Regions from separate parts of the Erwinia sp. AK-PDG3-5 genome, predicted to be linked through region 1. Evidence: riboswitches for the same ligand, from Rfam matches in the RefSeq annotation. Region 1 holds a riboswitch; each other region holds the start of a gene.
What was found. Region 1 has a riboswitch for thiamine pyrophosphate ahead of thiB (thiamine ABC transporter substrate binding subunit). Riboswitches for the same ligand answer to the same signal wherever they lie in the genome.

Region 1 (3,775 bases):
TAAACGCAAAGATCAGCGCGTTGCCAATCGCCATCACGCAGCAAAACAGGATCAGCATGCGGCGGTCGCCCCGGTTGTCCGAGCGCTTTGCCAGCAGAATGCTCACCGCAATGCCGGCTATCGCATTGATGGTGTAGAACAGCCCGACCCAGAACGGACGAACGGCCACTTCACGGGTCAGAAACAGGCTAAGCGTCGGCGCCTGAAGCGCACCCGCCACGCCCACCATAAACGACACGGCCATAAAGGCGACGTAAACAGGATTGATACGGCGACGGCGCGTGAGGAGCGATTTCATAGCTGATCCTTCAAAAAAAAGTCGCCACAGAGGTGAGTCGACAAACAGCAAGCATAGAAGAAAACATGGAGCAGCGAAAAAAGCCAGCCAGGTATTAACCCGGCTGGCTGGTGAAAGGCACCATACTCAGAATCATCAATGTCAGAGCGCATTCGAAGAATGTCTCCCGCTCTTTCATCTGCGGGCATTATTGTCCTAATATAAGGAAGAAAAAACAGATTGCTTTCTGATAAGGGTTCCTCTTTTATGTCTTCTGCCCGCTTACAACAACAGTTTATCCGCCTGTGGCAGTGCTGCGAAGGCCAGCCGCAGGAGACGACGCTCAACGATTTGGCGGTACAACTGAGCTGCTCCCGCCGGCATATGCGCAACCTGCTGAATGCAATGCAGGACCAGGGCTGGCTTGAATGGCAGGCGGAAGCCGGGCGGGGAAAACGCTCCAGGCTCAGCTTCCATTACACCGGGCTGGCATTGCAACAGCAGCGGGCGGAAGAGTTGCTGGAGAACGATCGCATCGACCAGCTGGTGCAACTGGTGGGCGATAAAAACGCGGTCAGACAGATGCTGATCTCGCATCTTGGCCGCAGTTTCCGCCAGGGAAAACATATCCTGCGGGTGATGTACTATCGCTCGTTATTGAATCTGTTACCCGGTACGCCGCTGCGTCGTTCTGAAACCCACCTTGCCCGTCAGATTTTTAGCAGTCTGACGCGGATAAATGAGGAAAATGGGGAAATCGAAGCCGATATTGCGCACCACTGGCAGCAGCTCTCTCCGCTGCACTGGCGGTTTTATCTGCGCCCGGCGATCCACTTTCATCATGGTCGCGAGCTGGAGATGGCCGACATTATCAGCAGCCTTGAGCGACTGAAGCCCCAGCGCCTGTATGCCCATTTCGATCGCATCGAGTCCTCAGCGCCCTGGACGCTGGATATTCATCTGCATCAGCCCGACAACTGGCTTCCCTGGCTGCTGGGCAGCGTCAGCACCATGATCCTGCCAAAAGAGTGGCCCTTCCTCGCGGACTTCGCCCGTCAGCCGATTGGCACCGGCCCGTATGCGGTGGTGCGCAATCAGACCACCCAACTGAGGATCCAGGCGTTTGATGACTATTTTGGTTACCGCGCGCTGATTGATGAAGTGAATATCTGGGTGCTGCCGGAAATCAGTGATGAGCTGGTTTATGCCGGGGTTAAGCTGGAAGGCAAAGGGCTGGAAGAAAAGTCAGAAGAGAGTCGTCTGGAAGAAGGCTGCTATTTCCTGCTGTTTGACCAGCGATCCGAACAGGGTCGCGATGAACAAATCCGTCGCTGGGTCAGCACGCTGTTCAACCCGATCGCCCTGCTGAACCATGCCGGTATTGGCTATCAACGCTACTGGTTCCCGGCTTATGGCCTGCTGCCGCGCTGGCATCATCGCCGCGATATGGCTGCCAGCCAGAAGCCCGACGGGCTGACCACCCTGACGCTGACCTGGTATAACGATCACGTCGAGCATCAGGGCATCGCTAATGCGTTACGGCCGATCCTCGCCGAACAGGGTGTGGAGTTGATCACCCAACAGGTCGATTATGACGTCTGGCACCGCGGCGAAGCCGAAAGCGATATCTGGCTTGGCAGCGCCAACTTCACCCTGCCGCTGGAATTTTCCGTGTTTGCGCTGCTGTACGAAATCCCACTGGTTCACCACTGCGTGACGCTGGACTGGGAAAAGGATGCGCAACTCTGGCGCGAACAGAAGCTGCCGCTGGCCGACTGGGGCAAGCAGCTGATCAACACCTGGACGCTGCATCCGCTGTTCCATCACTGGCTGCTGCTGGAAGGTCAACGCAGCATGCGCGGGGTCAGAATGAATATGCTGGGCTGGTTTGATTTTAAATCCGCCTGGTTCGCCCCTGACGACGCATGATGCTTTCGTTACCCAGCGGAAATCACTAGAATAGGCCGTTCTCAACGGGGTGCGTTCGCGGTGTTTCACTGCCAGCGCTGAGACAAACCCGTCGAACCTGATCCGGATAATGCCGGCGTAGGGATTTGAGACTCTCCAGATTGCTCAGATCCTTTGCGACACCTAACTTTCAAGGAACGCAAAGTGTTAAAAAAAGTTCTGCCTTTACTGATCCTCAGCACCTTTCCGGCCTTCGCGGCTAAACCCGTCCTGACTGTTTATACCTACGACTCATTTTCCGCTGACTGGGGACCGGGTCCTGCCATCAAAAAGGCGTTTGAAGCGGACTGCGGCTGCGAGCTGAAATACGTGGCGCTGGAAGACGGCGTCTCGCTGCTTAACCGTCTGCGGATGGAAGGCAAAAACAGCAAGGCCGACGTGGTGCTGGGCCTCGATAACAATCTGCTGGATGCGGCAGAGAAAACCGGCCTGTTCGCACCAGGCCAGGTGGATACCAGTAAGGTCATCGTTCCGGGTGGCTGGAACGATAAGACCTTTGTGCCGTATGACTATGGCTGGTTCGCCTTTGTGTACGATAAAACCAAGCTGCAAAATCCACCCACCAGCCTGAAAGAGTTGGTCAACAGCGACAAGCCGTTAAAGATTATTTATGAAGATCCCCGCACCAGCACCCCGGGCCTCGGCCTGCTGTTGTGGATGCAGAAAGTGTTCGGCGATAAGGCACCGGAAGCCTGGCAGAAGCTGGCGAAGAAAACCGTCACCGTCACCAAAGGCTGGAGCGAAGCTTACGGGCTGTTCCTCAAGGGTGAAGGCGATATGGTGCTGAGCTACACCACCTCTCCGGCTTACCACCTGATTGAAGAGAAGAAATCGCAGTATGCCGCCGCCAATTTCAGCGAAGGTCACTACCTGCAGGTAGAAGTGGCCGGGCAGCTGAAAAGCAGCAAACAGCCGGAACTGGCGCAGAAATTCATGAAATTTATGCTGGATAAACCGTTCCAGGACAGCATCCCAACCGGCAACTGGATGTATCCGGTGGTGAAAAGCACGCTACCTGCAGGTTTCGATACCCTGACCGTCCCGTCCAACTCGCTGCAATACACGCCACAGGAAGTCGCCAGCCAACGTAGCCAATGGATCAGTGCATGGCAACGCGCCGTCAGCCGCTGATTGCTGGCCCGTTGGTGCCCGGTGCGCTGGCGGCGACGCTGCTGGTCGCCGTGGCCCTGACCGCATTCAGCGCGCTATGGCTGAGTGCACCGGCGATCCACTGGCGGGAGCTCTGGCAGGATGACTATCTCTGGCACGTCCTGCGCTTCTCCTTCTGGCAGGCCTTTCTTTCCGCAGTACTGGCGGTTGGGCCGGCGATCCCGCTGGCCCGCGCGCTTTACCGACGCCGCTTCCCCGGCCGGGACACGCTGTTAAGACTCTGCGCGATGACGCTGGTGTTGCCGGTGTTAGTGGCGGTATTTGGCATCCTCAGCGTCTATGGCCGCACGGGCTGGCTGGCCGATCTCTGCGCGTTGCTGGGCATTCCCTATACCTTCACGCCCTATGGCTTACAGGGCA
Region 2 (3,775 bases), 2.2 Mb from region 1:
GGATTGACAGGTAGCCAGTGCCGGCCAGACGGCCGGTGTTGTAGAGGGTCTGCATATTGCGTAATACGGCAGGAGAACGATTGTTGTCGATCATCACCCGATCAACATAATCCGCGCCCGGTAAATACAGGCTTTCCGCTGGAATGGTCATGCAGCGATGTTGCAGAAGAGAGTCAGCTTCTTTGCCCAATAACTGTACGATGTCCGTCATATTAACTCCTGTTTAAGGTGAAACCGACAGGCACTCACACCTGCCATGAATGATTTCTGACCCCAACAGCGTGGACCCTAACCGGACATTAAGGCAAATTGCTGACTCCATTTTTCAGAACGATCCCAGTGAAAACTTTTCTCATCGCCTGCTACCACCAGCGATGAAAATGGTGCACCGGGCCGATGCCTTTGCCGACTTCCAGCGAATCGGCCTGCTCCAGCGCGCCCTGTAACCAGCCCTTGGCTTCGTGCACTGTCGACACCCAGTCATCATGCCGTGGTCGCAGCGCGGCCAGCGCAGCGGAGAGCGTACAGCCGGTGCCATGGGTATGCCTGGTTGGCACGCGCGGCGCGGTAAAACGCTGCTCCAGCTGGCGGGTAAACAGCCAGTCCGGGCTTTCGGCATCGCTCAGATGCCCACCTTTCATCAGCACCGCCTGGCAACCCAGCGCTAACAGCGCCCTTCCCTGTCGCCGCATCTCGTCTTCGTGAGTGGCAACCGGACACTCCAGCAGCGCCGCCGCTTCCGGCAGATTTGGCGTGATCAGTGAAACCTGCGGCAACAGGCATTCACGCAGCGTGGCAACAGCCGCCGGCAAAAGCAGCGGATCGCCACTTTTCGCCAGCATCACCGTATCCAGCACAATCCACGGCACGGCAGAGTCCTTCAGTCCTACAGCTACCACCTCGACGATATCGCTGTCGGCCAACATGCCGATTTTTACGCTGTCGATGCGCACGTCGCTCAGCACGGAATGTAATTGTGCCGCGACAAAATCGGGCTCGATGCGGTAAACCGACTGCACGCCACAGGTATTCTGCGCCACCAGCGCGGTGATCACGGTGGTGCCATAGGTACCCAGCGCCGAGAAGGTTTTCAGATCGGCCTGAATGCCCGCGCCACCGCTGGGATCGGTACCGGCAATGCTCAGGGCGTTGATGCGCTTCATCCCTGAACCTCCAGAGTAAACAGCGCGTCGAGGAACAGCGCAACAAAACTGCCGGGACCCGCTGCCGCCATCGCCGCGCGTTCGCCTGCCAGGCTCATTATCCGGCAGGCGCTGGCAACGTGCGTTAACCGGTCGCCAGGCAGCGCGGCAAATCCGGCCACCACCGCAGACAGCGCGCAGCCGGTGCCGACCACGCGGGTCATCAGCGGCGAGCCGCCCGCAACCGCCAAAACCCGTTCGCCATCGGTGACGTAATCCGTTTCGCCGGTGACCGCAACGATGGCGCCGGTGGTGCTGGCCAGCAGGCGGGCGGCGTCCAGCGCCAGTGCCGAGTCATGCAGACTGTCGACGCCGCGCCCGGAGGCGGCCTGGCGGGCCAGCGCCATGATTTCAGAGGCGTTGCCGCGAATAGCCGCAGGACGGTGTTCCAGCAGCTGCTGACAGAATTCAGTGCGGAAGGTCAATGCGCCAACGGCAACCGGATCCAGCGTCCAGGCGCGCTGCGCCATTCCGGCCGCGTGCACGGCAGCCAGCATCGCTGCACTGCGGCAATGGGTGAGCGTGCCGACGTTGACCAGCAGCGCATCGGCAATGGCGCTGAACTGTGCGGCTTCGTCGGGATCAACCACCATTGCCGGGGAGGCCCCGAGCGCCAGCAGCACGTTAGCAGTAAAAGTCTGCACCACATCGTTGGTCAGGCAATGAATTAACGGCGATTTTTTACGAAAGAGGTCGAGTGAGACAGCGGCATCCGCCGCGACAAAGGTATGAGGTTGGTTCATGGTACAACTCCCAACCGGCGATCAAGAAGGCGATGCGGTCAGGCATCTGACTTCCCTCCGCTGGCATTATCCAGTTCAGGTTCGACGGGTTTTTCTCAGCCCTTTCTTTGGAAAGAAACGGCACCCCGAGTCATTTACTACGTGCTATCAGCCGCCAGATTACGGGATGGCGCTTTTCTTTACCATCCCCCTGTCCACTATCAGATTAAGATTCCACCGCCCCAGCCACGCTCAATCCGCTCAGTATCCCAGCAATAATCAGGATTATCGGTGGCTATTCCGACGATTAAAAAACCGATCTGCAGATAAATTAAGGCCAATCCGCCCCTGTGGGTATTGACGCTCTTTGTTCACAACATGGATGCCGTTGTTTCATTTATTCGAGGTAGCCCATGCTTGCCCATTATTCACCCGTATCTTCTCCCGCGATGCCAAAATTATCTTTATTATCAGTATTAATCGGCACCGTATTGCTCACTGGCTGCGGCGGTGGAGGTGGCGGCGGAAGCAGCAGTAACAGCACTCCAACGGTCACGCCGGAAACCGTCAATCAACCCGTCGCTTCAACGCCTCCGGTTACGTCAACCAGCAATGGCAAGGTGAAAGTCGGGATTATTGACTCGGGTTTGCAGGCTGGGCGTTCGGACATCAACTATGCCAATGTTTCCTTCACGTCCTGGCTGGCCGGTGCCAGTCAGACCCTGAACGATAACGTGGGCAGTCCCGGACATGGCACGATTGTCGCTTTAACGCTGGCTGGGCTGGCTCAGGGAACGTTTGCCGGCGGTGTGGCACCCGATAGCGAACTGTATATCGCTCAGGCCTCCAGCAATAACCTCTTTTACTACACGGATACCCAGCGGGCAGTCAGTGGTTTACTGAGCAACGGCGTAAAAATCATCAATATGTCTTACGCCTCCGATGAGCGTTACTCGACCGCTGCAGAACTGCAAAGCGCCCGGGACAGCGGCCGTTACCAGCTGCTGTATGACAGCCTCAGTGAGGTTGTTAAAGCAGATGCGCTGGCGGTGGTGGTGACGGGCAACAACGGCGGCGCCACGCCGTCACCTAACGCGCAGGTGCCGTTGATTTATAACGATGCCAGTCTGCAAAAAGGCCTGATTGCAGTCACCGGCTACCTGCCTGGCTATAACGTCGCCCAGGGCAGCAGGCCGCCAGAATTAGCCGTGTTTGATGCCTGTGGCAACGCTGCGGCCTGGTGTCTGACTGCCGAAGGCTATGCGGATTATCTGCAGGACGACGGAACCCTCGCCCGTAAATATGGCACCTCTTTTGCCGCGCCGCGCGTTGCCGGTGCTGCCGCCCGGGTCTCCGCCCAGTTTCCCTGGATGACGGGGTATAACCTGCAGCAAACCCTGCTCACCACCGCAGATTATCACAGTGACGCGGTGGCGGGTGTTGCCGCCGATACCGCTAATGGCCGTCCGTATAACGACACCTTTGGCTGGGGTAACGTGGATGTCGATAAGGCGCTGAACGGCCCCGGCATGTTTTATAACGCCGATTTTTCCGCGGCACTGAGTGCAGGGAGTTATACCTTTGCCAATGATATCAGCGGCAATGGTGGACTGATTATCAGTGGTGCCAGCGATGCCGGCGGCGTACTGACGCTCACCGGACAAAATACCTATACCGGTATTACCCAGATCACCAGTAACCGGTTGGTTATCGACGGTAGCGTCGCCAGCGATGTACGGGTATCCGGCAGCGGACAGTTGGCGGGTAGCGGCACGATTGGTGGCAGCCTGAATAACGCCGGTACGGTCTTTACCACCACCGCTGGCGGACTCCATGTGGTCGGCAGCTATC
Region 3 (3,775 bases), 2.0 Mb from region 1:
TGGCGGCTGGCGACGCTGGGCGGACTGTATGGCGGCGGCTTTGGCGGCATCGGCTCAATCAACTATGGCCCGCTGGGCGCACCCGGCAACGTGCTGAGCGTGAAAGTGATGACCATGGAAGCCGAGCCGCGCATCCTCAGCGTGCCCGCGCCGCAGGCGTTGCTGCTGCATCATGCTTACGGCAGCAACGGCATCGTGCTGGAAGTCGAGCTGGCGCTGGCACCGGTGCACCGGTGGATTGAACGGCTGGATGTGTTCGACGACTTCACCGATGCGCTGGACTATGCTAATGCCTTCGCGCGCTCGCCAGGGCTGGTGAAACGCCAGCTTGCGCTGTTCGCCGCACCGATCCCAAGCTATTTCACCCATCTGAACGGCAACTACCGGGCCACGCAGCATGCGGTGATAGGCGTGATTGCGGAGCAAAGTGAAGGCCTGTGCAGCGGACTGTTAGAAAAGTATCGCGGCCAGAATGCCGTGCGCCAGACGGCGGACGAGGCGCGTGAAGCCAACGCCTCGCTGATGGAATATTGCTGGAACCACACCACGCTGCATGCGCTGAAAGTGGACAGCACCCTGACCTATTTGCAGACGGCGTTCAATTATTCCACCTATCATCAGCAGATTATTGCCATGGCGGAATTGTTCGGCGATGAAGTTATTTCCCATATTGAATTCCTGCGTGACAACGATAGCAATATCACTGCCAGCGGATTACAATTAATTCGCTATTCCAGTGAAGAAAGATTGAACGAAATAATGCAGACATTCCGCGACCATGATGTAAAAATAAACAATCCTCATGTCTTTACCATTGAAGAAGGTAAGCAAGGGGAAATTAAGGCCGAGGTGGTGTCAGTTAAAAAGGCGCTGGATCCGGCAGGACTGCTCAACCCAGGCAAGCTGCAGGGTTGGGACGTGCGCGACACCCTGGAATTACTAAGCGATCCGCTGTCACTGAATAAATGAAATCAGCATAAAATTAATTACAGTGAGTAAATAACGTGCGTAGCTAAAATAACGCGCTCGCCACCGGACGGTTTTACGGGATACCAAAAAAAATTATTCGGCATTTTTTGCTGCGGGCAGATCATTTTCAAATTTTGACAGGAAGCTATTAATGAAAACAAAGAAGGTCAACTTTGCGCTAAAGTTGGGTGCACTCGTCGTCTCTCAAGCTTTATTAATGGGTCACGCGCTGGCCGCGACACCGGTTTCGGATTGTGATGCCGGTGTGGCCGATTCACTGACCGAAATGTTTACCTGCGGCTCGGTCCATGGCAGCCTGCGCAGCCTCTATTATTCCACCCACAACGCCTATTTCTCGCCGGGCTATTCGCAGGACACCGTCAGTTACGGCGGCAGCGTGAAGTATGCCACCGCGGAATATTATGGCCTGAGCCTTGGCGTCAGCGGCATTTTGCAACGCGGCATCTCGCATAATGATGACCATCTGATCGGTGAACTGGGGCCAAATGAGACCGGCGTCGGCGAAGCCTATCTGAGCTGGCACTATCAGGACTTCCGTATCACCGCCGGTGACCAGCGTATCAATATCCCGTTTATTGGCGACTACGACTGGCGCATCACCCCGATCCTGTTCCGCGGTGTCGACGCCAATTATGGCGACAGCGATAACTTCCTGCACGCCACCAAAATCACCCGCTACAAACCCTGGGGTGACGATCAGTTTCTCGACACCACCGCCTACACCGACGCCGATGGCCGTACTAACGGCATGTGGGGCATCGGCGGCGGACGCGCCCTCAAGCTGGATGATAAAAAGCTGACCGGCCAGCTGTGGTACGAAGAATACAATAACTACACCAGGATGGTTTACGCCGACAGCTTCCTGTCGTGGTCGGAAAATCCGTTGCAGCCCAAAATTGGCGTGCAGTTTATTCGCGGCCTGAGTCAGGGCGACGCGCTGGCGGGCGAAGTAAACAGCACCAGCTACGGCGCGCAGTATGCGATGAATTTTGTGCCGTCATTGCGCTGGTCACTGAACTGGGACCATATCGCCGCCAGTGAGAATGCCTATGGCAACGGTGCGCTGGTGACGCCTTATGCCCATAACACCTCGTCAGGCCCGTATTTCGCCCAACCGTTCTTCACCAGTACCCAGGATTTGGGGAGCGGCAACGCCTACTCCACCGATCTGAACTGGACCGCCAACAGCAATATTTCCCTCGGCAGCCGTTACTCGTTTATGGATTTGACCGCCAGCGCCGGCGCGTCGAGCAGCAATCAGTCGGAGTACCTGATTTACGGCACCTACAGCTTTGATGGCGTGCTGAAAGGGCTGAGCCTGACCGACTTTGTCGGCGTGCAAACCACCTCAACCTCTGACAAGAACTTCTGGCAGAACCGCTTAGCGTTAGAATATGATTTTTAAGCCAAAACAGGCTTAGTGGCGCTTAAACAACGGCTTTCGTAAGAAAGCCGTTTTGCATCATGGCGCTGACTCAGCCGCCAGCCATCGATTGTAATCAAAAAGTAAATATCGTATAACAAGCCTCTCCGAGGGGTGTCCTGTATGGGCTGAGATGGCGACGTTAGCCGGACCCTTTGAACCTGATCTGGGTCATGCCAGCGAAGGGACGGTTGGCAATAGCCCGATTTTCGATCATTGCCTGTTCAACCCTCTGCACGCCCGGATCTCCACTCACTTTTGGAGGTCCCATGTCTGACAACATGTTTTCCCGTGGTCTTTATGGCCAGCTTCGCCAGCAGGCCGCGGCTGACTGGCAGCACTACGTTAACCACCCTTTTCTTCAGCAGTTGGCCCAGGGCACGCTGCCCGAAAGCGCGTTTCGGCGCTATCTGACGCAAGACTATCTGTTCCTGATCCATTTCGCCCGTGCCTATGCCCTGCTGGTTAGCAAATTTCGCACCTTGCCCGAAATGCGGGCGGCTACCGCCTCGCTGAATGCCATCGTCGCCGAGCTGCCGCTGCATGTTGGTTACTGCACGCAATGGGGCATCAGCGAAAGCCAGATGCGCAATGAACAGGAAGCACCCGAAACCCTCAACTACACCCGCTATGTGCTGGATATCGGCCAGTCCGGCGACGCGCTGGATCTGCTTGCTGCGCTGCTTCCCTGCGTCGCGGGCTATGCCGAAATAGGCCTCGGCCTGTTGCACAATCCCGCCACCGTTACCGAAGGCAATCCCTACCGCTCGTGGATCGCCAACTACGGCGATGAAAGCTATCTGGCCAGCGTACAACGGGCGATTGATCTGCTGGAAACGGTCGGGGTCCAGCGCGGCGCACAAAGTCGTCTGCCGGAGCTTTCAAACATCTTCACCACCGCCACCCGGCTGGAAAGCGCCTTCTGGCAGATGGGCCTTAATGCCAGTTTGAGCAACGAGGGATGAACAGTCACGACATTGCCCGTGGCGTGATACCGCCAGGGATTCAGGTGCGCGATCTGACCCTGCGCTACGGCGCACGGACGGTGTTTGAACGGCTGAACGTCAATATCACCGGCGGTCAGTTTGCCGCGATGCTCGGAGCCAGCGGCGTTGGCAAAACCAGCCTGCTGAAGATCATAGCCGGGCTGGCGCTGTCGACGTCAGGCACGGTCAGCGGCAGCGACGGCCTGCCGGTTCAGGGACGCGTGGCCTATATGGGGCAGCAGGATTTGCTCTATCCGTGGCTGACCGTTCGCGACAATATCAGCCTCGCCTCACGCCTGCGCGGTGAGAAGCCCGATCGCGAGTGGGCTGACGAACTGACGGATCGCGTCGGGCTTAGCGGGTATGGCGACAGCCT

Region 2: linked by a shared signal. The riboswitch ahead of thiM (hydroxyethylthiazole kinase) and the one ahead of thiB (thiamine ABC transporter substrate binding subunit) in region 1 are both predicted to bind thiamine pyrophosphate.
Region 3: linked by a shared signal. The riboswitch ahead of tenA (thiaminase II) and the one ahead of thiB (thiamine ABC transporter substrate binding subunit) in region 1 are both predicted to bind thiamine pyrophosphate.

The regions. Positions count from the first base shown of each region.
Region 1 covers NZ_CM165967.1:3,893,353-3,897,127, forward strand. Annotated here, with positions in the region: gene AC1UKS_RS18165 (sugar efflux transporter) at 1-298, opposite strand, end outside; gene sgrR (HTH-type transcriptional regulator SgrR) at 545-2,206, shown strand; TPP riboswitch at 2,242-2,348, shown strand; gene thiB (thiamine ABC transporter substrate binding subunit) at 2,390-3,376, shown strand; gene thiP (thiamine/thiamine pyrophosphate ABC transporter permease ThiP) at 3,352-3,775, shown strand, end outside.
Region 2 covers NZ_CM165967.1:1,652,574-1,656,348, reverse strand. Annotated here, with positions in the region: gene fbaB (class I fructose-bisphosphate aldolase) at 1-211, opposite strand, end outside; gene thiD (bifunctional hydroxymethylpyrimidine kinase/phosphomethylpyrimidine kinase) at 363-1,163, opposite strand; gene thiM (hydroxyethylthiazole kinase) at 1,160-1,945, opposite strand; TPP riboswitch at 1,981-2,083, opposite strand; gene AC1UKS_RS07485 (S8 family peptidase) at 2,374-3,775, shown strand, end outside.
Region 3 covers NZ_CM165967.1:1,882,281-1,886,055, reverse strand. Annotated here, with positions in the region: gene AC1UKS_RS08605 (FAD-binding oxidoreductase) at 1-969, shown strand, start outside; gene AC1UKS_RS08600 (TonB-dependent receptor) at 1,121-2,395, shown strand; TPP riboswitch at 2,514-2,618, shown strand; gene tenA (thiaminase II) at 2,683-3,378, shown strand; gene AC1UKS_RS08590 (ABC transporter ATP-binding protein) at 3,375-3,775, shown strand, end outside.